Regions from separate parts of the Specibacter sp. AOP5-B1-6 genome, predicted to be linked through region 1. Evidence: predicted binding sites of a transcription regulator. Region 1 holds the regulator's gene; each other region holds the start of a gene.

Region 1 (9,795 bases):
TCACCATCAAGTCCCAGGCCGTGCGCATCCCGTGGGAAGTTGACGGCACCGCATACTGCCTGAACATGATCGACACCCCCGGCCACGTTGACTTCACCTACGAGGTTTCGCGTTCATTGGCTGCGTGCGAGGGGGCAATCCTTTTGGTGGACGCCGCCCAGGGCATTGAAGCCCAGACGCTGGCCAACCTGTACCTGGCCATGGAGAACAACCTCACCATCATCCCGGTGCTGAACAAGATCGACCTGCCTGCCGCGCAGCCGGAAAAATATGCGCTGGAGCTGGCCAACCTTATTGGCGGCAAGCCCGAAGATGTCCTGATGGTTTCAGGCAAGACCGGCGTCGGCGTTGAAGAGCTGCTGGACTTGATCGTCCGGGATTTGCCCGCCCCCGTGGGCGATCCCGATGCCCCGGCCCGCGCCATGATTTTCGACTCCGTCTACGACACCTACCGCGGCGTTGTCACCTACGTCCGTGTCATCGACGGCAGTCTCAGCCCGCGCGAGAAGATCCAGATGATGTCCACCCGGGCAACCCACGAACTGTTGGAAATTGGTGTCAGCTCCCCGGAGCCCAGGCCCTCCAAGGGCTTGGGCGTTGGCGAGGTGGGGTACTTGATCACGGGCGTGAAGGACGTGCGCCTGTCCAAGGTGGGCGACACCGTCACCACCTTCCACAAGCCGGCAACTGATTCGCTGCCCGGCTACCAGGATGCCAAGCCCATGGTGTTCTCCGGCTTGTACCCGATGGACGGCACCGACTACCCGGTGCTGCGTGACGCACTCGAGAAGCTCATGCTCAACGATGCGGCGCTCATCTACGAGCCTGAAACCTCGGCCGCCCTTGGTTTTGGCTTCCGTGTCGGCTTCCTCGGGTTGCTGCACCTGGAAATCACCCGTGAGCGCCTGGAGCGCGAACACAACCTTGACTTGATCTCCACCGCACCCAACGTGGAGTACGAGGTGACGCTGGAAGACAAAAAGGTCGTCCACGTAACCAACCCCAGCGAGTACCCCTCAGGCAAGATCGCCGAGGTGCACGAGCCCATGGTTGCGGCGACCATCCTGGCTCCGACGGAATTTGTCGGTGCCATCATGGAGCTGTGCCAGACCCGCCGCGGCATCCTTGGCGGCATGGACTACCTCTCAGAGGACCGGGTGGAAATCCGCTACCGCCTGCCGCTGGCCGAGATCGTCTTTGACTTCTTCGACATCCTGAAGTCCAAGACCCGCGGCTACGGTTCGCTGGACTGGAAGGCCGACGGCGACCAGGTCGCCGATCTGGTCAAGGTCGACATTTTGTTGCAGGGCGAGCAGGTTGACGCGTTCAGCGCCATCACCCACCGCGAAAAGGCCTACGCCTACGGTGTCATGATGACCGGCAAGCTGCGCGAGCTCATCCCGCGCCAGCAGTTCGAGGTGCCCATCCAGGCCGCCATCGGTGCACGCATCATTGCCCGCGAGAGCATTCGCGCCATCCGCAAGGACGTTTTGGCCAAGTGCTACGGCGGCGACATCTCCCGCAAGCGGAAACTCCTTGAGAAGCAGAAGGAAGGCAAGAAGCGCATGAAGATGGTCGGCCGCGTCGAGGTTCCCCAGGAAGCGTTCATTGCCGCGCTGACAACAGCGGAAGCGCCCAAGGACAAGTCAAAGAAGTGACACCAAGCGTTCTCCCTCTCGGCGACCCGGCCCCGGCCGACGGCATCCTGCCCGCGCAGGCTGCCGTCGGTGCGGCCGACCGCAAGTTCAGCCTGTACGCGCACATCCCGTTCTGTGCTGTGCGCTGCGGCTATTGCGACTTCAACACCTACACCGCCACCGAACTTGGCGGCGGCGCCTCCCAGGACGCCTACGCGGCCACCGCGGTGCGCGAGGTCGAGTTTGCCGCCGACGCCATGGTCGCCTCCGGCATGCCGCCGCGCAAGCTCAGCACCGTGTTCTTTGGTGGCGGTACCCCAACGCTCCTGGCGGCCAGCGACCTCACCAGCATCTTGGGTGCGGCCGTGCAGCAGTGGGGTCTTGAAGAAGGCGCCGAGGTCACCACCGAGGCCAACCCGGATTCCGTCACCAGGGAGTCCCTCCAGGAACTGTTCGACGGCGGATTCACCCGGGTGTCGTTCGGCATGCAGTCGGCGGTGCCCCACGTCCTGAAGGTTCTGGACCGCACACACAGGCCCGAACGGGTGCCGCAGGCCGTCGCCTGGGCCCGTGAGGTTGGGCTCAATGTGAGCGTTGACCTGATTTACGGAACGCCGGGGGAGTCCATCGCGGACTGGGAAACCTCCGTGCGGACCGCGCTGAGCTACGAGCCGGACCATATTTCGGCCTACTCGCTCATCGTCGAGGACGGCACCAAGCTCGCGGCCCAGATTCGCCGCGGCCAGGTGCCCAACATCGACGACGACGATCATGCCGTGAAGTACGAGCTCGCCGACGCCCTCTTCAAGGAAGCCGGGCTGTCCTGGTACGAGGTCAGCAACTGGTCCCGCACGCCCGAGGACGCCTGCCAGCACAACCTGGCATACTGGCGAGGGGATGACTGGTGGGGGATCGGGCCCGGTTCGCACTCCCATATGGGAGGTGTGCGCTGGTGGAACGTCAAACACCCCACGGCCTATGCAAACCGCCTGGACAAGGGCGAATCGCCCGCGGCCGGCCGGGAAACCCTCGACGCCGACACCCGCGAACTTGAACGCATCATGCTCATGTCGAGACTGTCCGGGGGGCTTGCCGTGAACACGCTCTCGCCCGCAGGCCGCACAGCCGTGGCAGGGCTCATTGCCCAGGAACTCGTGGACCCGGTCAAGGCCTTTGCCGGGACACTTGTCCTCACGCTCAAGGGCCGCCTTCTGGGCGATGCCGTGACAAGGGCCCTGCTGGACTGAACGGCGTCACTGGTCTGACCGGCGTCGGCCGGTGCTGCAGCTATTTGAGCAGGCGCAGATTCCAGGCGTAGCGGTATGGCTGGCCCTTGTTGACCTGCACGGCGGCGATGACCGAGAACACTGTCAGCACGGCCCACAGCAGCAGTGCCAGCAGTGAGAAGATCGTGGCCACTGAGGGGCTGAAGAACGAGGACACCAGGGCCAAAATGTTCAGGAGCACGGCGGCGATGGTCGGCGGCAGTGTGAAATTCAGGGCTTCCAGCGATTCCTGGGCAGTAAACCTGCCCCGGGGTCCGAGCAATTTATGGATCAGCAGGGACGGAACACAGCCAAGGATGCCTCCGCAATGGGCGATAAATGCCCACTGCCGGTCTTCTGACGGGGTGAGCGGCAGCTGGGGGACACCATTCTTTTGGTTTACCGGTTGACTCACAATGACGGGCCTTTCAACAAGCGAAACTGCGGGTCCGGATGAAAACCGGCCTCTGCACTAGGATACCGGTGCCGTGAGGAAATCAATGACCTCTTCGACACGTCCCAGCAGCGACGGTTCCAGATCCGAGTATGAACCAACCCTGGACAGCAGCCGCTGCCAGCCAAGCCCGACGTCCTCGGCCGTCGTGTGGGGCCAGCCGAAGGCCTTGAGGATGCCAAGCTTCCATTCCATGGTTCGCGGGATCACAGGCCAGGCAGGGATGCCCAGCGTGGCGGGTTTAATGGCCTGCCACACGTCAACGTAGGGGTGTCCGACCACCAGGACGTTGTTGCGCATGCCCGGGGCGTTCATGAGATTGCCCACAATGCGCGTTTCTTTCGAGCCGGGAACCAGATGGTCGACCAAAATGCCCAGCCGACGGTTTGGACCGGGGGAGAAGTCGGCCACGGCGGCGGCCAGGTCGTCAATGCCGCGCAAGGGTTCAACCACTATCCCTTCCACCCGCAGGTCGTCTCCCCAGACCTTCTCGACCAGTTCGGCGTCGTGCTTGCCTTCAACCCAAATGCGGCTGGCCTTGGCCACCTTCGCCCGGGTGTCGGCCACCTTGACGGAGCCGGAGGCGGTGCGCATCTTTGCCTTGGGGGCGTTGAGCACGGGTGCAATGAGTTCGACGGGCTCGCCTTCCAACAGGAAGCCAAAGCCCAGGGGGAAGGCGCGGATTTTCTCGCGCCTGTCGGCCAGCTCAACAATGTGCATGCCGCCGGACTTCTCCAAGCGGACAACCGCCCCCACCCAGCCGGACTGGACGTCTTCCACAACCAGCCCGGAACGGGCCTCAACCCGGCGCAGGGTGCGCGCGGGAGGTGCGCTGAGATCTTGGGGTCCCCATTGGTTGTAATGCACGTAAAAACCTGACTCTTGGCGTTCAAGGCAACGCTCATGGCGAACGCTGCGGGCTGAAAACCCATGCTAGCCGGTGCCTGTGCGCCCGCGGGTGCATTGCGGGCGTTTGCGGCCATGGGTGGGTCGGTGAAAAGGTATTAGACTTGGCACTTGGTTGGGTAGAGTGCCAATGCGGGCTTTGTCTGCCCGATTGCAGCAACAGCTGCAACAACTACAGGATCAATGCCACAGAACAGGAGGTGCCGGGCATGAGCGAACCACGCAAGTTGGAGGTTTTGCGGGCCATCGTTGAAGACTATGTGCATACGCGCGAGCCCGTCGGTTCCAAGGCATTGGTTGACAGGCACCACCTGGGCGTATCCAGCGCCACCATCCGCAACGACATGGCCGCCCTTGAAGAAGAGGGCTTGATCACAGCCCCGCACACCAGCTCGGGCCGCATCCCCACCGACAAGGGCTACCGGCTTTTCGTCGACCAGTTGTCCGCGGTGAAGCCGCTCTCGGCCGCCGAACGCCGCGCCATCTCGGTGCTGCTCGAGGGATCCACCGACCTCGACGACGTACTGGAACGCACGGTACGGGCACTGGCACAGCTGACCAACCAGGTCGCCGTGGTGCAATACCCCAGGTCGGCGGCGGCCACGGTGCGCCACATTGAGTTCGTGTCCCTGACCGGACACCAGGTGCTGGTCGTGTTGATTCTGGCCTCGGGCAAGGTGGAGCAAAACGTGATCGACGTCGGGGCCTCCCTCGACGACGCCGCCCTGGCCGGGCTCCGCCAGATTTTCCTGGCCGGGCTGCACGGCGTGGCCGTCGCGGGTCTGGCTGCCGCAGCCGCCCGGATTCCGGCGGGTGTGCCGCACACCGATCAAGGCCCGGCGGGACGTCTCGCCCAGGGCTTGGCGCTGTTGGCCCGCAGCGCCCGCGAGGACCGGATCGTCATGGCCGGCACGGCCAACCTCGCCCGGTCCAACAATGATTTTCCGCTCAGCATCGGCCCTGTCCTTGACGCGCTTGAGGAACAGGTGGTGCTGCTGCGGCTGCTTGAGGCCATGGCACAGGATTCCTTGGGGATGGCCGTGGTCATTGGCCGCGAAAACCCCCATGACTCCCTCGCCGAGGCATCCGTGGTGGCAAGCAGTTACGGCCCCGGCGAAACCGCCAAACTCGGCGTAGTCGGGCCAACCCGGATGGACTATCCGAACACCATGTCCAGCGTACGCGCAGTGGCGCAGTACCTGTCTAGAATTCTGGCCGGTTAAGCGGCCACCGTTTCCACGTAAAGAGAGCAACATTTTGAGTAATCACTACGATGCATTGGGCGTCGCCCGCGACGCGACAGCCGAGGAAATCAAGAAGTCGTACCGCAAGCTGGCGCGCAAGTTTCATCCGGACGTCAACGACGCCCCGGACGCCCAGGACCGCTTCAAGGCAGTGACCCATGCCTATGAGGTCCTCTCCGACCCGCAAAAGCGGCGCGTCTATGACACCACGGGCAACGAGAACGGCAACGACAACGGTGCCGGGAACTTTGGCGGCGGCGGCGACGGCTTCGCCTTCCAGGACATCTTCGAGACGTTCTTTGGCGGCGGGGGCGGTGGTGGCGGCGGGCGAGGCCCGGCGTCGCGCATGCGCCGTGGCCAGGATGCTCTCATCACTGTGCGCGTGGAACTGCGCGAGGCAGTCTTTGGCGTGAACAAAAAGCTTGAAATTGACACCGCCATCACGTGCCCGACCTGCGACGGCAGCTGCTGCCGGGCCGGCACCTCGCCCACCACCTGCGATGTTTGCCATGGAAGCGGCCAGATCCAGCGCCCCATGCGCTCCATCCTTGGCAATGTCATGACGCTGGCAACCTGCAACTCCTGCCAGGGCTTCGGCACCATGATCATTGACCCCTGCAACGAATGCATGGGCGAAGGCCGCGTCCGCGACCGCCGCGCCTTCACCATCAAGGTGCCGGCGGGCGTCAGCACCGGCACCCGGATCCAGCTCGGCGGGCAGGGGGAGGCCGGACCTGCCGGCGGGCCTGCCGGTGACCTGTACGTGGAGATGAAGGTCAACAACGACCCCGCGTTCATGCGCGAGGGCGATGACCTGCACGCCACCCTCAGCGTCCCCATGACGGCTGCGGCACTGGGCACCGAGCTCACGTTTGAGACGTTCGACGGCGAGCAGCCCATCAGCATCAAGCCGGGCGCACAGGCCGGGGAAGTCATCAACCTGCGCGGCCTGGGAGTCACCCACCTGCGCGGCTTCGGCCGCGGAGACTTGAAGGTCCACGTCCATGTTGAAACGCCCACGAAGCCCGACGCCGCCCAGGAAGACCTCCTGAAGCAGCTCGCGGCCCTGCGCGGCGAGACGTACAGCGAAGGCAAGCTCGTCACGAGCGGCGGCATGTTCGCCAAGCTGCGGGACAAGTTCGGCAGCCTCTAAGCGGCCATGAGCAACCCTGTCTTCTACGCCGCCCCGGAGCTGCTTGCCGGGCTCGTCCCCGGGGCGCACTTTTCCCTTGACGGGGCTGAGGGCCGCCACGCCACCACCGTCAAGCGGCTTGCGGCCGGGGAAACGGTTGACGTGTGCGACGGCGCAGGGCTGCGTTTGGTCTGCACCGTCACCACCGCCGGCAAGGGCACCTTGACAGTGCAGGTTGAGAGCGTCCTGCCCGAGCCTGCCCCGGCACTGGAGTTCACCCTTGTTCAGGCCCTCGCGAAGGGTGACCGGGACGAGCTGGCCATTGAAATGGCGACCGAACTGGGCATTGACGCTGTCGTGCCGTGGCAGGCGGAACGCTCCATTGTGCGCTGGAAGATGGACAAGGCAGTCAAAGGGCCCGAGAAGTGGCGCCAGGTCGTGGCCGCCGCCGCAAAGCAGGCCAGACGGGCCACGGTGCCCAAAGTTGGGTCTCTGGTGGGAACTGCGGCCGTGTGCGAACTCATTGCCAACGCCGGCCTCGCCTTGATTTTGCATGAAGACGCCGTCGACTCGGTGGCGGCGGTCGCCCGGGACTGGTACGAGGGCAGCGGCCCGCAACAGGCGGCGGCTTCGGCCGGTCGGCTGGGTGTGCTCATGATCGTTGGCCCCGAGGGCGGCATGAGCGCGGCCGAGGTCGATGCCTTTGTTGCTGCAGGTGCCCGGACCGCGCTCCTGGGCAGGCACGTGCTGCGCTCCTCGACCGCCGGCCCCGCCGCCGTCGTGCTGCTTAGCCAGGAATTGGGCCGCTGGTAGCCCCCACGCCCTCCCAAGCCTCGTTCCTCGGCTCGGGGCCCTCGGGCGCGTGGGACCATCCGCGCCTCCCTTAAGAACTGACCCGCAGAAGTGGTTGCTATATCAATCAAAATCGATTGATTTAGCAACCACTTCTGCAGTCAGTTTTGTTGGAGGAGAGGGAGTTGCGCCAAGCTATTTGGCGGCGTCGGCGATCGTGACCCGCTTCGTGTCCAGGCCAACTTTTTCGCCGGGGGCTGCCGGGTCGCTGATAAAGACGGACAATTCGTAGCTGCCCGGCGGCGGAACCAGGCTGAAGCTGAAGTCGCTCAGCTCATTCGGGCCTTGCCCGGTGGCCACCGTCCCGCTCAAATACTGATCCCCCACCGTGCCATCCTTGACGTGGGCAAGCGACCAGGAAAGGCTTCCCGAGGGCGACACGCCCTGCCCGGCGACCTTGAGAGGCAGGCTCCTGTACGTCGACCCGTCGGCCGGGTCAATAATCCACACGGGGGCCACAAATGCGGCATTGCGAGTCAAAGGTTTGTCCAGGGGCACATGACCGAAAGCCTTGTAGCCGGTGTGGCCATCGACCAGAACAGACACCTGTATTGATGTTCCCGTGTCGACAAGTCCCGCCATGGCAGCGGCCGCGGTCGCGGTGTAAACCAATTGGGACATGGAACGCTCGGCAATGCCCTCGTCAACTTTCTTGCCAAAGGCGTCAGCCGAAATATCTATCGTGATGATATTTTTGGCGGAGATGGACGCACCAAGCCGCGACGGGCTGTTCCAGAGCGAAAAATAGTCCGGATCATGGGGTTTGCCCGCCATCATGGTCCGCAGCGCGGCCACCATGGGATCGTCCGTGGTCTTGGCGGGGACGAATTCGCGGTACAGGAAAACGTCGTCATTGCTGTGGCCCAACCAATACACGGGCAGTGTTTGCGAGGCGGTGGCAGTCTCCAGCGGTGCGCTTGTCACGAGGCCGGAAGACATTGAGGCGTTCGTTGTGGGCATTGACACATCACCGTTGTCCGCGCCATTGGAGGTGCACCCAACAAGGGCAAGGGAGAGCGACAGCCCAATGATGGCGATCCTGTCCGCCATGCACATGCGCTCCAAGGCGCGGCGCTGCCGGCAGGCCGCACCAGCAGAGACGCCGTGGCGCCCTGAAGGTGCGGGGAAGAAGGCAAACATGGGGAAATGCTCTCGCTAGTCTTGTGTGTTCAAGGGCGGCCGGGTGCTTCCCGTGCCGCATTGTTCATGGATAGGTTCAAGCATCCCCACAAGACTTTGAACCTTCCTCAGCTTGGCACAACAGTGTCCACGTAAAGCAGGAAAAGGGGCTCTGCAAGAGAACTGAAACCGTATCGAAACACTTCTGCCGCGAGACGGTGAAAAGATGCGCCCATGGCGCAATTGGTTTATGAGCGCAGGCACCGGGCTGTGCATTAGAATCGAGAAGAAGCAGCAATGCGAAGAATTCCGGTGCCTGCACCGGTAAACACGAGGAGAGATTTCAGGCCGGACGGCCGAACTTATGGCAGAGACAACAGCGAACCGCCACGACGGACATCCCGATCAGGGGCCGGGGCGCCAATTCCCGCACTCCGTCGACGGCACGCGCACTGAAGTGGTGCGGTTCCTCTCCACGGAGCAAATGGTTGCTGCCCTGGGCGCCGAGGACGAGGGCTTGCGGATTGTTGAAGGTCTCTACCCCGAGGTGAGCTTCCTGGCCCGCGGCAACGTCCTGACCATCACCGGACCCTCCGCCGTCGTGCCCCGGATCATGCACCTGATGGAAGAAGCCCGTGGCATGGTCGCGCGCAACAGCCCCATGAGCGCTGATGTGTGGGAACAGTTGGTCGCCATGCTCAAGACTCGCCCGGACACGTCGGTGGTGGATATTCTCAGCTACGACATACTCTCCAGCAGGGGTCGGACCATTCGCCCCAAGACGGCGAATCAAAAGGAATATGTTGACTCCATCGACCGCAACACGGTGGTGTTTGGCATCGGTCCTGCAGGCACGGGAATAACGTACCTGGCCATGGCCAAAGCCGTCCAGGCCCTGCAGCACAAGGAAGTCAGCCGCATCATCCTGACCCGGCCCGCCGTCGAGGCAGGGGAGCGCCTCGGCTTCCTGCCCGGAACCCTCAACGACAAAATTGACCCATATCTGCGCCCCCTCTACGACGCACTCCACGACATGATGGATCCCGAAACCATTCCCCGGCTCATGGCTGCCGGCACCATTGAGGTGGCGCCCCTGGCCTACATGCGCGGCCGGACCCTCAACGACGCGTTCATCATTCTCGACGAGGCGCAAAACACAACCCCCGAACAAATGAAGATGTTCCTG
Region 2 (10,606 bases), on a different contig from region 1:
CGCCTTGGCACGCAGCCTGGCCTGGGTCAACGCTGCGGCAACCAATTCCGGGGAGTGGCCCGCCTTGCGCAGCGATTCGTTCAATTTCAGGGAATCTGCTTCGCGGTAGGGGCCAAGGGATGACAAAAGTTCCCAGCCTTCAACTGTGAGCAGGGGGGAAATCGCATCGTGGGCCATGTGTTAACCCTATCCTCCGGATCCCTGCCTTCCCGGCGTGGGCGGACAAGTCAATTACGTGACCATAAATTACGTTATTAGAAAGTTGCGTAATTGACTTAGTGTGTACTAACTTCGAAGGCGGTGCCTGCGCCAAATGGCGCTTGCGGCTCAGTGTGAGCGAGGCAACAGTGACTGGAGAGCGTTTGGAACTTAGGTTAGGCTAAGCTAAGTTTTAGAACCTGTTCAGTTGCACGGCCGGTCCACGGCCGCACAAACACGAAGGAAAACATGCCCTCCCTGAAGCTTCGCTTTGTTGCACTCATTGGCGCTGCCGCCATCAGCCTGACGGCCTGTGGTGCACAAGCTCCCGCTGCCACCGACTCCAGCGGCGAGCCGGCGGCCACCGTCACGGTTGAAGATAACAATGGATCGCATACTCTCTCGACCCCGCTGAAATCGGTGGTCGCGACCGACAACAGGACCTTCCAGACCTTGTCGGACTGGGGTGTGGAGCTCACGGCAGGCGCAGTTGCACTCATGCCGACGACCAACCCCTACAAGACCGACGAGTCCATCGTCGATCTGGGCAGCCACAACGAACCGAACCTCGAAGCTGTTGTCGCCGCGGCTCCTGACGTGATCGTCAACGGACAGCGCTTCACCCAGTACCACGACGACCTCGTCGAGCTGGCCCCCGATGCGGCTGTGCTTGAGCTGGATCCCCGGGACGGTGAACCGTTTGACAGTGAACTCAAGCGCCAGGTCAGCGTTCTGGGTGAGGTGTTTGGGAAGCAGGCCGAAGCGAAGAAACTCACAGATGACTTTGATGCAGCCGTGGCCCGCGCCAAGAAGGCTTATGACCCCAAAGACAAGGTCATGGCCGTCATCACCTCCGGCGGCAACATCAACTATTCCGCGCCCAGCACCGGACGCACATTGGGCCCGATCTACGACATGCTGGGCCTGACTCCGGCACTGGAAGTCGAGGATGCCAGCACAGACCACAAGGGTGATGACATCTCCGTCGAAGCCATCGCCGCCTCCAACCCGGACTGGATCCTGGTCATGGACCGCGACGCTGCGGTTTCATCCACCGACGCTGAATACAAGGAAGCGAACAAGCTGATCGCCTCCTCCGAGGCGCTGCAGAATGTTCCGGCTGTCAAGGACGGCAACATCGTGTACATGCCGGCGGACACCTACACCAACGAGAGCATTCAGACATACACCAAGTTCTTCAACAGCATCGCTGACGCTTTCGAAGGTAAGTAGCCATTCAGTTGTAACAGCACAGTGGCAGACGCGGCCGTACGGGCCGGGTCTGCCACTGGCATTTCCACTTAAGAGATTGAAGGGACCACCGCACGGTGACCACCACGCGCGCACCAGCCAAGGGCAGGCTTTTTGAGCCGAAGCTGCTCATTGGGACAGCAGTAGTGGCTTTGCTGCTGGTCCTGTCCCTGTTCACGGGTGTTTATGACATTTTCGGCGGCGACGACGGCGTGGAAATGTTCGCCATCACGCGCATTCCACGCACCATCGCCCTGGTTCTCGCCGGTGCAGCAATGTCGATGTGCGGCCTCGTCATGCAGCTGCTCACGCAGAACCGTTTTGTCGAGCCGACCACCACCGGCACCACCGAATGGGCCGGGCTCGGCCTCCTTGCGGTCATGATCCTGTTCCCCGGTGCAAGCCTCATGGCGAAGATGGGCGGTGCCGTCACAGCGGCCTTCATCGGCACCTTCATCTTCTTCCTGTTCCTGCGCCGGGTTTCCCTCAAGGCCTCGCTGACGGTGCCGATCGTGGGCATCATGCTGGGCTCCGTGGTCGGGGCGTTTTCCACGTTTATTGCCCTGCAGACAGACATGCTCCAAAGCCTGGGCATCTGGTTCGCCGGCAGTTTCACCTCGGTCCTGCGCGGACAGTATGAGCTGCTGTGGATTGTGGCAATCGTTGGCATTGTGGTCTTCCTTGTCGCAGACCGCTTTACGGTGGCCGGACTGGGTGAGGAAATTGCCACCAATGTTGGCTTGAACTACAACCAGATCATGCTGCTCGGCACCGGACTCATTGCCATAGCCACCGGCGTTGTCACAGTGGTGGTTGGGAACCTGCCGTTCCTGGGGTTGATCGTGCCGAATGTTGTTTCGATGTTCCGCGGCGACGACCTGCGCAGCAACCTGCCGTGGGTGTGCCTGCTGGGCATTGCCATTGTGACTGTCTGCGACCTGGTGGGACGAACCATCATCATGCCCTTCGAAATTCCCGTGTCCTTGATCCTGGGCGTCGTCGGCGCTGTCGTCTTTGTCGGACTTCTACTGAGGCAGCGTCGGAATGCTTGACTCCACAATCGCAAAAGCCGCACCCCGGACAGCCGCCACGGCCGCCTCCCGGCACAACCCCTCACGCCAGTCGGGATCCCTGGCTGCCGGCCGCGTGCGCAGGCGCTATTGGATTGTGCTGGGCATCCTCATCGTGCTCGCCCTGGGCTTCGGCATCGGCCTGATTGTCTGGGACAACCCCATGCCCGCGGGCTCAAAAGGTTTTTGGCTCATCTCCAAAATGCGCTCGACCAACATCCTCATCATGCTGCTCGTGGCGTTCTGCCAGGCAGTCGCCACAGTCAGCTTCCAGACGGCAACCAACAACCGCATCATCACCCCCTCCATCATGGGTTTTGAATCGCTCTACGTTGCAGTGCAAACATCCGCCGTGTTCATCCTTGGGGTGGCAGGTGTGACGGCAATCCAGGGGGTCACGCAGTTCGTGCTGCAGCTCGTCCTCATGGTGGGCCTGTCCATGGCGCTTTACGGCTGGCTGCTGTCCGGCAAGAACGGCAATCTGCAGATCATGCTGCTCGTTGGCATCGTCCTCGGCGGCGGGCTGGGAGCAGTGTCAACGTTCATGCAGCGGCTGCTGACGCCGAGCGAATTTGATGTGTTGACGGCCCGCCTCTTCGGCTCGATCTCCAACGCCGACACAAGCTACCTGCCCGTCGCTGTACCGCTCGCCCTCGGTGCAGGGGTGTTGCTGCTGCTCAATGCCAAGCGCTTGAACGTGATCGCACTTGGCCGGGACACCAGCATCAACCTGGGGCTGAACCACCGCTTTGAGACCATGCGGGTGCTCTTCCTGGTCTCAATCCTCATGGCGGTTTCCACCGCACTGGTGGGACCCATGACCTTCCTGGGCTTTTTAGTCGCCACCCTCGCCTATCAGCTGGCCGACACCCACGACCACCGCTACGTGTTCCCGGTGGCCGTGCTCACCGGGTTCGTTGTCCTGTCCGGGGCGTACTTCATCATGAAGAACGTCTTCTACGCCCAGGGCGTGGTCTCGATCATCATCGAGGCCGTTGGCGGCACTGTTTTCCTCATCTTCATCCTCCGAAAGGGCCGCTTGTGATCACGCTCACCCAAGTCCACAAGAATTACAGCAGCGACGTTGCGATCGGCCCGGTCGACCTGCAGATTCCCGTCGGCGGCATCACCGCCATGGTGGGTCCCAACGGGGCGGGGAAGTCAACGCTGCTGACCATGATTGGGCGCCTGTTGGGGCTTGACTCTGGTGCCATCGAGATCGCCGGGTATGACGTGGCAAGCAGTTCCTCGAAGGACCTGGCCAAGATTGTGTCGATCCTGCGCCAGGAAAACCATTTCGTCGCCCGGCTCACCGTGCGCCAGCTCGTCGGATTCGGCCGCTTTCCGCACTCCAAGGGCAGGCTGACGACCGCCGACGAGGAGATCATCTCCCGGTCCATCGACTTCCTGAACCTCGAGGAGCTCGAAGGCAGATACCTCGACCAGCTTTCCGGCGGGCAGCGCCAGCGCGCGTACGTGGCGATGGTGCTGGCCCAGGACACCGACTATGTCCTGCTGGATGAGCCGTTGAACAACCTGGACATGAAGCATTCGGCGCAGATGATGCAGCTTCTGCAGCGGGCGGCCGTGGAATTGGGCCGCACCGTGGTGATCGTGCTCCACGACATCAATTTTGCCGGCCATTACGCCGACCACATTTGTGCCGTCAAGGACGGCAAGGTCATTGAGTTCGGCACGCCGGCGCAAATCATGACCGATGAGGTGCTGAGCAGGGTCTTCGACACCCCCGTGCAGGTCATTGACGGGCCGCGCGGCCCACTGGCCGTCTACTACTAGCAGGCCTCTTTCCGCCAAAGAAGGAACCAGCCCCGGCACCGCCGTGCAGGGTGTCAGGTGTCCTTGCGGATCCAGCGGAACGTGATGCGGCACAGGACCAGGCCCACCACCAGCCACACGCCCATGACCAGGGCCACGAGCCCCAGATCCCATGCGCCACCGGGCTCGGCCGCCTCAAACGACGCCGGCAGGAACACGGCGCGCATGCCCTGGGCCATCCATTTCAGCGGGAAGATGCTGGCAATGTTTTGCAGCCATACCGGCAGCTGCGCAAAGTTCAGGTACACCCCGGAGATGAACTGCAGCAGCAACACGATCGGAATCACCACGGCAGTGGCGCTCTTGCCGGTCCGCGGCAGCGCCGAGAGTGCGATGCCCAGGACGCAGCTGGTGATCACGCCAAACAGGAACACCCACGCAAACGTCAGCCACTTGCCGGGGTCGGTGGGCAGTGAAACATTGAACGCGAAGCGGGCCACGAGCAGCAGCAGGATCACCTGCAACACCGAGCTGACCAGCACCATGCCGATCTTGCCCATGAAGTAGGAGAACACCGGCAGCGGAGTGCCGCCCAGGCGCTTGAGCGTGCCATCGCCCTTTTCCCCAGCGATGTCCACGCCTAGGTTTTGCACCCCGCTGAGCAGCATGCCCGCAGCGACCATACCTGGAACGTAAAACGCCGCAAAGGTGATGCCGCCGCTGCCGTCCGGGGCGGCCCCGATGTTGCCGCTGGTGCTGAAAGCCACCGCAAACACCGACAGCATCAGGATGGGGAACAGGAACGTGAAGAAAACGGAGTCGCCTTGCCGGAAATACAGTTTCAGTTCATAGCCGATGCGCGACGTGCCCAGCTGCAGGGTCCTCATGCCGCGCCCCCATTGTCGAGCGCGGAAGCTGAATGGTTCCCGACCATGTCCAGATAAATGTCCTCAAGGCTTGGCCGGGTGATTTCCAGCCCCGGCACCTCGCCGCCCTGCTCCACATAAAGCCGTGCGGCCAGTGCGGCCGGCGTTGTGGTCCGCTCAACACGGACGACGCCGTCCTGCCGCCACCGCACGAGGGGCACCTTTGCCTCCTGCCCGCCAATGTCATCAATGGGCCCGATGTCCACCAATTTACCGCCGATGATCACCCCGGCACGGTCCGCGAGGCTTGCCGCCTCATCCAAGTAGTGGGTGGTGAGCAGGATGGTGGTGCCTTCGTCCTTGAGTTGGTTGACCAGGCCCCAAAACTGGCGGCGGGCCTCCGGGTCAAAACCGGTGGTTGGTTCATCCAGAAACAATAATTTGGGCCGGCCAATGATGCCCAGCGCAACGTCCACCCGCCGGCGCTGCCCGCCGGAGAGCTTGCTGATCCGGGTTTTGGCCTTCGCGCCCAGGCCCACGGCCTCGATCACCTCGGCAACGCTGCGGGGATGTGGGTAGTAACCGGCAAAATGATTCAGCTGTTCCAGCACGGTGACGTTGCCGCTCTCGCCGGTGGATTGCAGGACTATGCCCAGCTTGGCTTTCCACTCCAGTCCGCCGTGCTGCGGGTCGGTGCCCAGAATCCGGACGTCACCGCCGGTCCTGTTCCGGTAGCCCTCCAGGATTTCAATGGTGGTGCTTTTCCCCGCACCGTTGGGGCCCAGCAGGGCGAACGTTTCGCCCTCTTGGATGTCGAAGGTGACGCCATCGACAGCGCTGAAGCTGCCGTACGACTTCTTCAGCTCGCGCACCTGCACAGGACTCGTGGTCATGGGCTCATCCTTGCACCCGCTCCGCCGGGTAAACAAGCAATTATGAGGACGCACCGCCAGCACCGCCGCTGCTGCTGCAACGTCCGCACCTGCAGAAGGGGGCGCAGGGGTGCGCCGTGAGCGAAACCCGGCCCGCCGCCGTCGTACATTTCAGGTCAAATCTGGCACTCGCCTTGACCGAGTGCTAATCGATTCCCTAGAGTCGAGTTAGCACTCTCGCCCTGAGGGTGCTAACTGCTTATCTTCTTGGCCATGGGAGCACCTCCGGCACCGCGACGACGGCTGGTCTCCATAAAACATGGCGGGGAAGACTGCCAGCCATCCATAGAATTTACGCATGTGAAGGGGAGGTCCGAGTGTCGGTCTCTATTAAGCCTCTTGAGGATCGTATTGTTGTCCGCCAGCTCGAAGCAGAGCTGACCACCGCGTCCGGTCTGGTTATCCCGGACACTGCCAAGGAAAAGCCCCAGGAGGGCGAAGTTGTGGCAGTTGGACCCGGCCGTGTCGATGACAATGGCAACCGTGTCCCGATCGATGTTGCCGTTGGCGACGTTGTTATTTACTCCAAGTACGGTGGAACCGAAGTGAAAACCGGCGGCGAAGAGCTGCTCGTTCTGTCGGCCCGCGACGTACTGGCCATCGTCGTTAAGTAACGGCTTTCGTCTAGTAACCACTTTGTAAAGCCCCGCGACCGGGACCGTTCTTGGGTCACGAACGCGGGGTCTTTGCGTGAAAGGACATACACCGCATGGCTAAGCAGCTTGCATTCAATGACAGCGCCCGGAAGGCCCTCGAGGCCGGTATCGACAAGCTGGCGGACACCGTCAAGGTGACCCTCGGCCCGCGCGGTCGCAACGTAGTACTGGACAAGAAGTGGGGTGCTCCCACAATCACCAACGACGGCGTGACAATCGCCCGTGAGGTGGAGCTGGAAGACGCCTACGAAAACCTTGGCGCACAGCTGGCCAAGGAAGTTGCCACGAAGACCAACGATGTTGCCGGCGACGGCACCACCACCGCCACCGTTTTGGCACAGGCACTGGTCAAGGAAGGCCTGCGCAATGTTGCTGCAGGCGCGGCTCCCGGCGAGCTCAAGCGCGGCATCCAGGTTTCCGTTGAAGCCATTGCCACGCGCCTGCTGGAGAACGCACGCCCGGTTGGCGGGGGACAGGTTGCAGAAGTTGCCGCCATCTCCGCGCAGAGCCAGGAAATCGGCGACCTGCTCGCCGAGGCGTTCGAAAAGGTCGGCAAGGATGGTGTGATCACCATCGAGGAGTCCTCCACGACTTCCACCGAACTGGTCCTCACCGAGGGCATGCAGTTCGACAAGGGCTACCTGTCCCCGTACTTCGTCACCGACGCGGAACGCCAGGAAGCGGTCATGGAAGATGCACTGGTGTTGATCAACCAGGGCAAGATCTCCAACCTGCAGGAATTCCTGCCGCTGCTGGAAAAGGCGCTTGCCGCCAACAAGCCGCTGTTCATCATTGCCGAAGACGTCGACGGCGAGGCACTGTCCACGCTGATCGTGAACCGCCTGCGCGGCACATTGAACGTTGTTGCCGTCAAGGCTCCGGGCTTCGGCGACCGCCGCAAGGCCATGCTGCAGGACATTGCGATCCTGACCGGCGCCCAGGTTGTCTCTCCGGAGATCGGCCTGTCCCTGGACCAGGTTGGCCTTGAAGTACTGGGTACGGCTCGCCGCATCACGGTCACCAAGGACAACACCACCATCGTTGACGGTGCCGGCACGGCGGACGACGTGTCCGACCGCGTGGCCCAGCTGCACGCTGAGCTCAAGCGCACCGACTCCGACTGGGACAAGGAAAAGCTGCAGGAACGCCTGGCCAAGCTGGCCGGCGGCATCGGCGTGATCAAGGTTGGCGCAGCCACCGAGGTCGAGCTCAAGGAAAAGAAGCACCGCATTGAGGACGCCGTGTCCGCAACGCGTGCAGCCTTGGAGGAAGGCATTGTGGCCGGTGGCGGTTCCGCACTGGTCCAGGCCGCCAAGGCCCTTGACGACGACGCTTCGGTTCTGGCGTTGACCGGCGATGCGGCAACTGCCATCGAGCTCGTTCGCAAGGCTGTTGCCCAGCCGCTGCGCTGGATCGCCCAGAACGCCGGCCATGACGGCTACGTTGTGGTCGCCAAGGTTGGCGAACTCGAAGACGGTTTCGGTTTCAACGCCGCCACCGGCGAATACGGCAACTTGATCTCCGACGGCGTCATCGACCCCGTCAAGGTCACCCGTTCGGCCCTGCGCAACGCGGCCTCCATCGCGGCCTTGGTGCTCACCACCGAAGTTCTCGTGACGGACAAGCCTGCCGAGGACGAAGAAGCAGCACACCAGCACTAGCAGGCGGCGCTCCTTTCACTAGGGACGGCGTTTGCGGTTAAAGCCACAGGTACACCACCGGCTTTAACCGCAAACGCCGTCTTTTTTGCTTCTCAGGGGCACCCCGCTGTGACACATCACTCGGGAATAGGGCATCAGCGTCTTTCGTTTTAGACTGTAAGCAACGCACAGGCCAGCTTCGTAATCACGGAACAGGCCATCGGATGCACACCCCCAATGGTTCTACCCCCGCCAAGGAGCCTTCGTGTCCCAGTCTGAAATCCATGACCCCTTCGCCTTTGTTGGCCTGACGTATGACGATGTGCTGCTCCTCCCCGGGTTCACCAATGTCATCCCCTCCGAAGCCGACACCAGTTCACAGGTGTCCAAGCGCATCAGCGTGCAGACCCCGCTTCTCTCAGCCGCGATGGACACGGTGACCGAATCCCGCATGGCCATCGCCATGGCCCGCCAGGGCGGGTTGGGTGTTGTCCACCGCAACCTCTCCATTGAGCGACAGGCCGAAGAAGTTGACCTGGTCAAGCGCAGCGAGTCGGGCATGATCACCAACCCCGTAACAGTCGGAGCGGACGCCACGCTCGCCGAACTTGATGTGCTGTGCTCCCGCTTCCGCGTCTCCGGCCTGCCAGTGGTTGATGAAGCCGGCCGCCTGATGGGCATCGTCACCAACCGCGACACCGTGTTCATTCCGGAAAGCGAATACTCCACGCGCCTGGTCCGGGACGTGATGACCCACATGCCGCTCATCACCGGCAAGGTTGGCATCAGCCGCGAAGACGCCTCCGGCCTGCTGGCCAAGAACAAGATTGAAAAGCTCCCGCTGGTTGACGACGCCGGCGTCCTGCGCGGCTTGATCACGGTGAAGGATTTCGCGAAAGCGGAGCAGTACCCGCTGGCCACCAAGGACGACGAAGGCCGCCTGCGCGTTGGTGCCGCCATTGGCTTCTTTGGTGATGGCTACGAGCGTGCCATGGCACTCGTGGACGCCGGTGTTGACGCATTGTTCGTTGACACGGCCAACGGCCACAGCCAGGGTGTGCTGGAAATGATCCAGCGCCTGAAGAGCGAAAAGTCAGCTGCCCACGTCGATGTCATCGGCGGCCAGGCGGCAACCCGCGAAGGCGCCCAGGCCCTGATCGACGCCGGTGCCGACGGCATCAAGGTCGGCGTCGGCCCGGGCTCCATCTGCACCACCCGCGTCGTTGCCGGCGTCGGCGTCCCGCAGATCACCGCCATCTACGAATCGGCCAAGGCTGCCATCCCGGCCGGCGTGCCATTGATCGCCGACGGCGGCCTGCAGTACTCCGGAGACATCGGCAAGGCACTGGTTGCCGGCGCCGACACGGTCATGATCGGCTCCCTTTTGGCCGGCACCGAGGAGTCCCCGGGCGAGACGGTGTTTGTCAACGGCAAGCAGTTCAAGGCTTACCGCGGCATGGGCTCGCTGGGTGCCATGCAGACCCGCGGCAACAACACGTCCTACTCCAAGGACCGCTACTTCCAGGCTGATGTTGCCGGCGACGAGAAGCTCATCCCCGAGGGCATCGAGGGTCGTGTGGCCTATCGCGGCCCGCTGGCATCGGTGGCATACCAGCTGGTTGGCGGCCTGCGCCAGACCATGTTCTATGTTGGCTCCCCGACCATTCCCGAACTGAAGGCGCGCGGCAAATTCGTCCGCATCACTGCCGCCGGCCTGAAGGAATCCCACCCCCACGACATCACCATGACCGTGGAAGCGCCGAACTACAACAAGTAATTCCGGCTTAAGCACGACGGCGGCCGGCCACCTTTCGCAAGAAGGGTGGCTGGCCGCCGGTCTGCTTTAAGCCCGGCGGCCGGGTGCCGGCTCGGCTTCCAGCGTCGCCTTGAACTGGGCCATGGCCTCGGTTGCGGGGTGGCTGTGCTCGGTGAATTCCGATTCGGTGCCGCTGCGGAGCACCCAATCGCCAGCCTCCACGGCTGTCAGCTGGGCCACGACGGGCTCGGCGTCGACGCGCAGGCGCCGGATCACGGCTGTGGCAGGCAGGCCCTCGGCGGCGCCCGTAAGGTACTCATTGCCGAGGTGGATGCCCAGTTCGAGCATGGCGGGGCCGGATTCGATGGGCTGGATGTCATGCACGCCGTGGGGACTGATGCTCAGCAACACGGCACCAACGTTGGATCCCACGGCGAAGAGCACGTGGCTGCTGGTCGGTG
Region 3 (10,606 bases), on a different contig from region 1:
GTCGGCGACCAGCTCACATGCGTGTTCGTCAACCACGGCCTGCTGCGCCAAGGCGAAGCAGAACAAGTCGAGCTCGACTTTGTGGCTTCCACCGGCGCCAATTTGTACGTTGCCAACGAGCAGGACCGCTTCCTGAACGCCTTGGCCGGTGTCTCCGACCCCGAGACCAAGCGCAAGATCATCGGCCGCGAGTTCATCCGCGCCTTCGAGGAAGCCGAACGTGCCATCATGGCCGAGGCTGCCTCCGAGGGTGAAGAGATCAAGTTCCTGGTCCAGGGCACCCTGTACCCCGATGTTGTGGAGTCCGGCGGTGGTGAAGGCGCAGCCAACATCAAGAGCCACCACAACGTGGGCGGCCTGCCCGAGGACCTGCGCTTTGAGCTCGTTGAGCCGCTGCGGGCGCTGTTCAAGGACGAGGTACGTGCCGTTGGGGCCGAATTGGGCCTGCCTCCCGAGATCGTGGGCCGCCAGCCGTTCCCCGGCCCCGGCCTGGGCATCCGCATTGTCGGAGAAATCACCGGCGAACGCCTTGAACTGCTGCGCAACGCCGACGCCATTGCCCGCGCCGAACTCACGGCAGCCGGCCTTGACGACGAAGTGTGGCAGATGCCTGTCGTGCTGCTGGCGGATGTCCGCAGCGTGGGAGTCATGGGCGACGGCCGCACCTACGGCCACCCGATCGTGCTGCGTCCGGTGTCCTCCGAGGACGCCATGACCGCAGACTGGTCACGCCTGCCGTACGACCTGCTCGCGAAGATCTCCAACCGGATCACCAACGAGGTGGACGGCGTCAACCGCGTCGTTCTGGACGTCACGTCCAAGCCGCCGGGAACGATTGAGTGGGAGTAACTCCCGCAGGGACGCTGGAGGGTGCCCACACCTGTGAAAACAGGGAAATGTGGTGCCCTCCAGTGTGCCGAGCAGGCATTGGCAGGCTGGGAGCGATAGCCTGAATTACATGTCAGTATGGTCAAGACCGTTTCGCTCAAGTGCAGAGAAGAAGGCACCCGTGTCCGAAGTTGCAGGCCCCAATGAGAGTTCAGTGGAACTCCAAACCTGGCTTGCTGGCTTGGATTCGTATTCAGGCGCGGACACTGCTCTTGCCTTCGTAAAAACCGAGCATGGCAGCATCGCTCTCACGCACGCCCACCCATCGGGACTGGCCCAGCTTTTGGCCGGCCGCAAAACCCGCCTGTCCACGTTGATTCGCGAGCCCGAACACTATGCCGCCGCAAAGAAGGCTGCCGCCGCCCTGCGCGCGAAAATCTTTGAACTGAGCACCGACCGCGGGATCGACGTCGGCTACCTCGGCGCCGGGATGGCGCGCTGGTCTGCTGTGGCGGGGCCCAACAGCGAGGACGTTTGCGCACCCGTGCTGCTGGCCGCCGTCGCACTGACAGTGCGCCCGGGGCAGGACGACTATGAACTGCAGCTGATGGAGCAGGCCCAGGTGAACCCTGCCCTGGTCAAGCACCTGGCCCAACACTCGAACATCCACGTTGACGCCGCAGCCCTTGGCCGGCTGGCGTACAGCACGGCGCGTTTTGACCCGGCCCCCGTGCTGGACAGGATGCGGGCCCTGCTTGCGCCTCTTCCCGGGGCGGTCGTGGAACACGAACTTGTGGTTTCCACCTTTGCGTTCCTGGCTGAGAACCTGAACGATCCAGCACTGTCGGCCGGCAGCGAGCTGTTGGAATTGCTCCAGCGGCACAGCGGCGACGACGTCCTGCCAGTGGAGCTGGAACCGGACTTTGCCCGGTTTGCGTCCCTGGATGACCGCCATCCCAAAGACGAGCTGTTGGTGCTGGACGCCGATCCGCAGCAGCAGTATGTCCTTGACCTGATCCGCAGCGGCGAATCGGTGCTCGTCTCCACCCCGCCGGGCACCGGCCAGACGCAGACGGCGATCAACGCCGTCGCCCAGCTTGTCCACGACGGCAAGAGTGTCCTGGTGGTGGGCGAACGCCGCGGAACGCTCAATGAACTGGCACAGATTCTCACCGAGCACGACCTTGACTCGCTGCTGCTGCAACTCAGCGCCCAGACCGGGCCGCAGCAAATCAAGTCCCAGCTGATCCGGGCCATCACCCGGAACGAAAAAGCTGTGGAACCCAAACTTGAGAGCCTGCATGAGACGCTCGTTGACCACCGCCACCAGCTGGTTGACCACGTCGCCAGCCTGCACAATGTGCGCGACCGCTGGGGCTGCTCGCCGTACCAGGCCATGCAATCGCTGGCCGAACTGACCTCGATCCACCCGGCACCGTCCACCACTGTGCGGCTCAAACGCAGCGTGCTGGACAGCATTCGTGACCGCAAGGAGTTGACGGCGCGCCTGCGCCGGGCCGCGGAACTGGGTGCCTTCAGCCAGGTTGCCGTCAGCAGTGCCTGGCACGGCGCCCGCATGGTCACGCGCAAGGAGACCGAGTCGGCGTATTCACTGGCCGAGCAGTTGTACGCCCAGGTGCCTGGTTTTGCCGTGAAGATGCGTGAAGTGGCTGAGTTTGGCCAGATCCGCCAAGGCCATTCCTTTGCCGAGTGGGGCCGTCAGCTGACCATGCTGGTGGCGATTCGTGAAAGCCTCGACAAGTTCAATGCCGACATTTTCGACTGGTCCACCGACGAGATGATCGCCGCCACGGCAACCGCTGCCTGGCGCCGGGAGCGCGGCATCGACATGCCAGCCCTGCAGCGTGCCCGGTTCCGCCGCAACGCCAAGGACCTGGTCCGCCCCGGCGTGCACATCGCCGACCTGCACGCTTCGTTGCTGCTGGTCAATGAGCAAAGCACCTTGTGGGCGGAGGCTGCCACGAGCAAGCGCCACCCCACCGTGCCGTCCGGCCTGGCCGAGCTGAGCCGCACGTACATGGGTTTGCGGGAGAAGCTCGTGTCACTTGGTGCTGTTTTGGAGCGCACCGTCGATGGCGGGGACCTGCTGAATTTCAACTCCGGCGAGCTCGTTGGCCGCCTGGAGGCGCTCGTTGCGTCCAAGGAATCCTTGGAGACGCTGCCGGAGCGCACGCTGCTGCTTGAGGGCATGCGCGAGCACGGCCTGGGCGAGTTGCTCGACGACCTGGCCCGCCGCGAGGTGCCGGCCGCACAGACCGGCTCCGAGCTGGAGCTGGCGTGGTGGCAGTCGGCGCTGGAAGCCATGATCAGCGGTGATGAATACCTTGCCATGTCCGACGGCGACAACCTGCGCCGCCTGGAAGCCGAGTTCCGCTTGGCGGACCAAACACACCTCGCCTCCGGTCCGGGCCGGATCCGCTGGCGCCTGGCCCAGCAGTGGACGGAAATCATTGCGGGGCGCAACCGCCAAGGCGAGATGCTCCGGAACGTGTTGAAGGACGGCCGCGTGTCCCTCACTGCGCTGGGCGCACAGGCACCGGACCTGCTGCGCAACCTGGCCCCTGTCTTTGCACTGAGCCCGTTGGTGGTGCCCTCGGCCATCCCGGCAGATTTCCGCTTTGATGCGGTCGTGATTTTGGATGCCGAATCAACGTCACTGCAGTCGGCGCTGCCGGCCCTGGCCCGTGCCGGCCAGGTGGTTGCCTTTGGCGATGAACAAACCGCGTGCCCCAAGAGCTTCAGCGTTGCCGTCGGCGCCCCCGGGGACCGCAGCTCCGGCCAGCACCCCCTCGAAAGCGTCTTTGGCGCACTCTCCAGGGTGTTGCCGCGGCACCGCCTTACGGTTTCCTACCGGGCGGTTGACGAAGACCTGGTGCGCCAGCTCAGCAGCGGATTCTACGACTCGCAGCTGGAACGCCTGCCTGACGGGCGGGCCGTGACAGGACTGGAACGCGCACTCACCGTTGACTACCTCCCTGACGGCAAGGGCCTGCCCGGCGCCGGCGACGGTGGTGTTGAGTCGGTGGTGGCCGAGGTCAACCGGATTGTCGACCTGGTCTTTGAGCACGCCCGGGTGCGGCCTCGCGAATCGCTGGCCATCATCACGGCCAGCGAACGCCACGGTGTGCGGGTGGCCCAGGCCATCCGCCTGCAGATGGCCAACCATCCGCTGCTGGCCGAATTCTTTGCTTCGGGTCCTGAGTCGTTCCGTGTTGTCACGGTGGACAGGGCGGCAGGCCTTGTCAGGGACCGGGTCATCTTCTCGCTCGGATTTGGGCGCACCCCGCATGGCCGCGCACTGCACGGCTTCGGGCCCTTGTCCGAGCCCGACGGCCGCGCCAAGTTCGCCCTGGCCATGACCCGGGCCCGGACCCACATTCACATTGTCACGTGCTTCCGTCCCGAGGATTTGGATGAAAGCCGGCTCAGTTTTGGTGCCGTTGACTTCTTCGAATTGCTGGACCGTGAACTTGCCGGGAACTCCCTGCTGGGCACTCCGGCAACACGCGCCCTCGACAGTGAGCGTGACACCGGCGAGGACCCCCTGGTGGCGGATCTGGCGGACAGGCTTCGTGCCCGTGGTGCGCGTGTGTGGCACCACTACGACGGTGCCCTGGACATGGCGGCCGCCCCCGATTCCGTGCAGCTGCTGGGCCGTGAAGAACACGAAATCCCCGACCCGGTGGCTGTTGAGTCGGACGGCACGGCCAGATACCAGAACATGAGCGTGCGCGAGCGGAGCCGATTGCGGCCGCAGATGCTGGAGCGGCTGGGCTGGCGGTATGTTCCGCTGTGGACCATTGAAGTCTTTACCGACCCGTCCAGCTGTGCCGACCAGATTGGCAAGTACCTGAGCCTGCCCACGACAAGCGGAGATGCCGATCTGACGTCCCTGCTGGGTACATCCGATGACGCGTCAATGACAGCCGTGATGGATTCGCCGCGCTCACGACGCCGCACAGGGGCTTCCCCGGACCGGTCCTCTGACGAGAGCGCACCCTCAGGGGATGCCGCAAACGTGCCGTCGGAGGATGCGGCCTCGGGGGATGCGGCCACAGAGGATTCGCAGCCCGCCAAGGATGCGGAAGTATCATCGAGTAACGAAGAAAGTGTGACAGTAGTGAGTGGGGCACAAGAGACGCCGGCCGACAACGCAGCCGACGATTCCACGACGACGAAGGCGGCGCCGGCAACGGACTCGACCTTGCTGCCCAAGGTGGCTCCCAACGACGCTGACCACACTTGGGGCGACTCGCCCTCCGACCGCGGCCATGACGCATGGCTGCGCGAGAACAAGCCCCCGCATTGGGGCTGAGGACGGGCATGGCCACGCCACCAAAAATACCGGGCATGGGCGCGTTCACGGACAAGAACACGGGGACACCCAGACCCGCAGCTCCACGGCCGGTGATGGTGGCCGCGAGTTTGCTGGTTGTTGCCGCAGCCGTGCAGATCGTGGCCTCGGTCATGGCCGTGGCCTATGCAGTCTCGCCTGACCGCCTCGTGTCGATTCAAGCCCAGATCGACACCATGAGCGGTTCCGTGCCGAGCGTTGAATCCATGCGCAACATGGGTGTGATCACCGTGGTCTTGGCAGGCGTGGCCACGGTCTGCGCTTATTTGTTGTTTGCCTTGTTTCTGCACAAGGGCCGGTCCTGGGCCCGGGTTGCGGTGGGCATGCTGGTGGTGCTGACCCTGACACAGCTGGTGGGATTCACCCTGCCGCAGGGCCTGACCACCGCGGCACAGATCGTGCTCGGTGGCATCGCTGTGGGCTTGTGCTATTTGCCTGCGCCCAACAATTATTTCGCGGCCGTGAAGGCCGCCCGCAACTAACCGGGCCCAGACACCAGGACAGGGAAGCGGCCACCTGAGCGTCAATTCAGCAGGATCAGGAATACTTTTCCGCGGTTGATGGCGCCCGCCAGCTGAACGGACTGGCTGGCCGACGCCGCCACGACGACAATTCCCTCGTTGTCCTGTGCCGGGAGCAGCCCGCCGCCTGACTTGGCCAGGGAAGGTGTCCACAGGACTGGCACATTTTCTGCCAGCACCTCATTGCTGACGGGCCCGTCCAGGCCTTGGCTGCTGCTCAACACCACTGTGACCAGCTGGCCCTGGTGCAACAGCGCGAGGGTGGACGGATCGCTCAACCGCAGGGGCACAGCCTGGCTCCCGGAAGGGGCCCCAATCAGCAAGCCGTTTCCCAGCAGCGATGCATCCGTGAGCACTTCGCCGCGGCGGACGGGGCCGGACACCTGTTCTCCCTCCCAGCCGCCTGGCAGGCCTGCGCCTGCCGCAGACCCAGCCGTGACAGCAGCCGGCAGCAATGCGCCGTCGGGCACCATGCGCGGACCAACCGTGGCGGCCAGCAGATCGTCCCTGGCAAGAATGTGGCCTGCCGGAAGATCGTGGGCGGCAACGAGCACAGTGGTGGTTGCCGGGCTGGCAGGGGTGAGCTGTTGTACGGCAATGGCTGCCGCAGCACAGAGCAGGAGGGCCGCGAACAGCCGCCGACGGCGTGCCACAAGCCGAAGTAACTTGTGGATCGGTGACGGTGCCGCAGCGCGTCCCGACCAGGAACGGGAGCTCCAGGCGGGGCCCGGATAAACGGGCGGGCTTGGGGGAGTGCGTGCCGACTTCATGAGGCAACGCTAGGCCGGCCATCAGGCCCGCAACAGGTGCGCTTGGCTGATAGTGCACAGCCTGGCGCCCAGCTGGGCCTGTGGGGGAATTACCCTGTGGGAAAATGCAGCGGAAGTCCGATGCTCCGTGGACGGCCCATGCTGCGGCGGTCCATTGTCAGCTGGGGACGGTCAGCTGGACACACCGGCGGATGCGGGGCTCTTGGCCGCCTTGGTGCCCGAGGCTGAATTGCCCGAGCCTGATTTGCCAGAAGCGGTGCTGCTCGACTCCGAGGACTTGGCCGGGGCGGGGCTGTCGGACGACGCGCTTGCGGAGTCTGAGGCGCCCGCGGCGGATGCTGCCGGAATCGAGTTGGCGGCCGAGCGTGAGTCAGTGCGGTAGAAACCTGAACCCTTGAACACCACACCCACGGAATTGAACTTTTTGCGCAGGTTTCCGCGGCATTCCGGGCAGACAGTCAGGGAGTCATCGGTGAACGACTGCTGGATGTCAAAGGCGTGGCCGCAATCTTTGCAGGCGTAGGCGTACGTGGGCACTGAATTTCCTCCTGGATACATGCGTCGGGACCCTGTGATCACCAGTCGCGTGGCTGGCAGTCCATGGTCCCAAGTGCTGATTCTACCATCTGCAGCTAAAACGCCCGCCGGAGCCCGGTCATTCCCGACGGGGCGGCGCTGCAGGCTGCGGCTTCACCGCCGCCGGGCCCCACCGGCGCCCACCAGCAGGTGTCCGGCCGGGGTGATCACGCAATCAACCGGAACATCCAAGGCGTCATGGGGGAGCAGCCCCGCTGCCAGGGCCTCATGCTCAAGGACGACGGCGGCGACGGGAACCGAGGCGGTCCCCGCCAAAAACCTGTCATAGTAGCCGCCGCCCTGCCCCAGTCGCACCCCTGAGCCGTCCGCGGCAAGCGCCGGGACCAGGATCGCCCGGACGGAATCCAGCCCGTCAAAGGGGAGCCGGGGACCAGAGGGTTCCATGACGGGGGCCAAGCGGCTTCGGACCAGCTCCACACCCGGGTGCCACGGCGTCCAGCTGAGCTGTTGGCCGGGTTCACAGACAGGCACATGAACGGCGTATCCGGCATCCGCCAAGGCTTCCAGGAGCGCACCCGTCGGCGGCTCCGCACCGGTGGAAATGTAGGCGCAGACAACTGGCCCAGCCCCGCCGGCAGCGTCAGGACGGCCGCCTGCGCCGGGACCAGAACCCCCGCCGCCAGCGGAGGAAGCGAGCGAATCCAGCCAGCCCAGCCCCGCACGGGACAGGCCCTCGCCAAGGGCAGCCCACGCGGCAGTCGAAGCGGCGGAGCGGGCTTCCTGGCGTCGGGCGCGCAGCGTGGCTCGCCAGGCTGCCTTCTCAAGTGTGCTCATGCTGGTCCTGTCATGCTGTGGAAAACTACCGTTGCTGCCATTATCCGTGGTTTTCGGGCAGTTTCAGCTAACCTAAGGGCATGACTTCTGCAAAAACTGTACGCAAGGCCGTTATCCCCGCCGCTGGCTTGGGAACACGTTTCTTGCCCGCAACCAAGGCAATGCCCAAGGAAATGCTGCCGGTGGTGGACAAGCCCGCCATCCAGTACGTGGTTCAGGAAGCCGTCAGCGCCGGCCTGACCGACGTGTTGATGATTACGGGGCGCAACAAGCGTGCCCTCGAAGACCACTTTGACCGTGTTCCGGTGACGGAGCAGCTGCTGGAGGCAAAAGGCGACACCGAGCGTCTCGCCGCGATCCAGCACGCCACCGACCTGGGTGAAATTCATTACGTCCGCCAGGGCGACCCCAAGGGCCTGGGGCATGCAGTGTTGCGTGCCAAGACCCACGTGGGCGACGAGCCGTTTGCCGTGCTCCTTGGTGATGACCTGATCGACGAGCGCGACGAACTGCTGACCACCATGATTGAGGTGCAGCAGCGCACCGGCGGTTCCGTGATCGCCTTGATCGAGGTTCCGCAGGACAAAATTTCCGCCTATGGCTGTGCCGACATGACAGTTGTGGAGGGCGAAAACTACGTCCGCGTCAACCACCTCGTGGAGAAGCCCTCGGTTGAAGAAGCTCCCTCCAACCTGGCCGTCATTGGCCGCTACGTGCTGCACCCGTCCGTGTTCGAGGTTCTCGAAAACACGCCCCCGGGCCGCGGCAACGAGATCCAGCTGACCGACGCCCTGCAGACCCTTGCCACCAGGGAGGGCGAGGGCGGCGGCGTGTACGGCGTGGTGTTCTCCGGCCGTCGTTACGACACCGGCGACAAGCTCAGCTACCTGAAGGCAGTCGTCACCCTGGGTTGCGAAAACGAAGAACTCGGTGATGACCTGCGTGAGTGGCTGGGCGAGTTCGCAGCCGACTTCAAGAGCTAATTGCGTGTGGGGGCAGGCCATCTGGCCGGTGACCTTGGAATGTGGTGATTTGGTCCTGCGCCCCATCAAACTTCGCGACAAGGCCGAATGGACGCGCGTGCGCAACCGCAACTCGGCCTGGCTGCAGCCGTGGGAGGCCAGCAACCCCGCCGGGCAGGGCGAGCTGCCCACCTATTCGGGGATGGTGCGGGTCTTGAACCGGCAGGCTCGCGAGGCTTCCGCCCTGCCGTTCATCATCACCGAGCGGATCCCCGAACAGCCCCGGCCGGCCATTGTTGGCCAGCTGACGGTGTCCTCGATCATGTGGGGCTCCGCCATGTCGGCCACCCTGGGATATTGGGTTGACCAGGGGCGTGCCGGCCGCGGCATTGTCCCCACGGCGGTGGCCATGGCCACCGACCACTGCTTCCAGCAGCTGGGCCTGCACCGGATGGAAATCAACATCCGGCCGGAAAATGCGGCCAGCCTCCGGGTGGTGCAGAAATTGGGATTCCGGGACGAGGGCCTGCGCCCGCGGTACCTGCACATCAACGGCCAGTGGGCCGACCACCGCAGTTTCGCGCTCACGGCCGAGGAAGTTCCCGGGGGAATCCTCAACCGGTGGCTTGCCGCCCGGTAGGCGGCACACATGACCGGCACTCGGCAGTCCACCACGGCGGCGGGTGGGCCGATCCGGCGTCGGGCATCAGAAAGCGCTGATTTCTTCCCTTACCCGGCGACACACCGCCAGTAATGCCGGTGGGGACATGTTTCCCCTTTAGGGTTGAAATGTGGCCGGACACGAGATGCCAGTCCACCCAATCCAGCAGTTGCAGGAGACGTCAATGGAAAGCATTACTTCCGACGCCCACACCCACGTGGAGCCGGGACCTTCAACGGCCATGCCCTCGGCTGCTGGGAATTCGCTGAGAATTCGGTGGAGCAGGACTTTTATTGCCCTTCTGGGCTTGATTGCGCTGTTTACTGCGGGCATCTCCGGCGCGCTCAATGTGTTTTCGATGGGGTCGGCAACGCTGGCCTGGACGTCGCTGGCAGTGTTCGCGGCGGTCGTTGTCGGGCTGCGCATGCTGGCCGTCCGTGACCAGTCCGCCCGCCGTGCCGCACGCCTTGGCGCAAGTGCGACGGCGAACCAGGCAGCCGGGGAATCGGCTGCTGACGCTGTGGAACTGAAGGAGACGACGCTCTTCGACGGGGCCGAGGGCAGCGAACCGGCTCCCGCGCAGAAGCCGCTCACCGCCGAAGAGCTGCGTGCCGCCGCGCTGCGTGTGGCTGCAAAGGGAACTGCCGACGCCAAACTGGCACACACCCAGACCCTGGCCGAGGGCAAGCTCGAAGCTGAAACGTGGGAGCCCGTCGAGGTTCCCGTCCCCGGCTATGTGACGGCCAACCGTGCACTGACGTTGGAGAAGCCGCTGGTGCTTCCCGAGGTTCCGAAGTCCGCCGGCACCTCGATCAGGGCCGACCAGGCCGGTGTAGGCGTCGCAGGTGAACGCGACGGTGTCGTTGCTGTTCCTGACGCTCCTGCCGTTTCCGGCGGGAAGTCTGAGAAGGCCGCCAAGCCTGAAAAGCACGTGGCCGCCTCCGAGCGCGGAACCCACGCACTGAACAATTTGGACGACGTCCTCCAGCGCCGCCGCGCCTAACACTCTTTCACCCGGTGCCCGCCGCGCCGCTCTTTGGCCGCGACACTGCGGAACCTTTGATTCCCGCTGTTCTCTTGTCCGCAGCTCAGGCGTAGGGTGAGCTTCATGGTGATGA

What was found. The regulator HrcA, encoded in region 1, represses chaperone genes, less so after heat shock. The targets are predictions, from matches to a motif close to TTNGCACTCGNNNNNNNCGAGTGCNAA.
Region 2: a site for HrcA is predicted at 6,216-6,242, ahead of groES (co-chaperone GroES). Genes of this name have one in related genera too.
Region 3: a site for HrcA is predicted at 7,085-7,111, ahead of ACT3TS_RS01980 (FmdB family zinc ribbon protein). Genes of this name have one in related genera too.

What each region holds. Positions count from the first base shown of each region.
Region 1 covers NZ_JBQSVT010000005.1:122,892-132,686, reverse strand. The annotation lists gene lepA (translation elongation factor 4) at 1-1,658, shown strand, start outside; gene hemW (radical SAM family heme chaperone HemW) at 1,655-2,884, shown strand; gene ACT3TS_RS04090 (DUF4870 domain-containing protein) at 2,925-3,317, opposite strand; gene ACT3TS_RS04085 (DUF3097 domain-containing protein) at 3,375-4,223, opposite strand; gene hrcA (heat-inducible transcriptional repressor HrcA) at 4,472-5,485, shown strand; gene dnaJ (molecular chaperone DnaJ) at 5,520-6,659, shown strand; gene ACT3TS_RS04070 (16S rRNA (uracil(1498)-N(3))-methyltransferase) at 6,666-7,451, shown strand; gene ACT3TS_RS04065 (GerMN domain-containing protein) at 7,626-8,630, opposite strand; gene ACT3TS_RS04060 (PhoH family protein) at 8,974-9,795, shown strand, end outside.
Region 2 covers NZ_JBQSVT010000002.1:170,620-181,225, forward strand. The annotation lists gene ACT3TS_RS01875 (THUMP-like domain-containing protein) at 1-177, opposite strand, end outside; gene ACT3TS_RS01880 (siderophore ABC transporter substrate-binding protein) at 448-1,431, shown strand; gene ACT3TS_RS01885 (ABC transporter permease) at 1,527-2,501, shown strand; gene ACT3TS_RS01890 (iron chelate uptake ABC transporter family permease subunit) at 2,494-3,564, shown strand; gene ACT3TS_RS01895 (iron ABC transporter ATP-binding protein) at 3,561-4,316, shown strand; gene ACT3TS_RS01900 (ABC transporter permease) at 4,370-5,182, opposite strand; gene ACT3TS_RS01905 (ATP-binding cassette domain-containing protein) at 5,179-6,054, opposite strand; gene groES (co-chaperone GroES) at 6,411-6,707, shown strand; gene groL (chaperonin GroEL) at 6,803-8,410, shown strand; gene guaB (IMP dehydrogenase) at 8,655-10,166, shown strand; gene ACT3TS_RS01925 (hypothetical protein) at 10,233-10,606, opposite strand, start outside.
Region 3 covers NZ_JBQSVT010000002.1:188,088-198,693, forward strand. The annotation lists gene guaA (glutamine-hydrolyzing GMP synthase) at 1-849, shown strand, start outside; gene ACT3TS_RS01965 (AAA family ATPase) at 959-5,164, shown strand; gene ACT3TS_RS01970 (hypothetical protein) at 5,173-5,685, shown strand; gene ACT3TS_RS01975 (SAF domain-containing protein) at 5,727-6,377, opposite strand; gene ACT3TS_RS01980 (FmdB family zinc ribbon protein) at 6,666-7,031, opposite strand; gene ACT3TS_RS01985 (5-formyltetrahydrofolate cyclo-ligase) at 7,185-7,865, opposite strand; gene galU (UTP--glucose-1-phosphate uridylyltransferase GalU) at 7,946-8,848, shown strand; gene ACT3TS_RS01995 (GNAT family N-acetyltransferase) at 8,853-9,467, shown strand; gene ACT3TS_RS02000 (hypothetical protein) at 9,673-10,491, shown strand; gene ACT3TS_RS02005 (SDR family oxidoreductase) at 10,597-10,606, shown strand, end outside.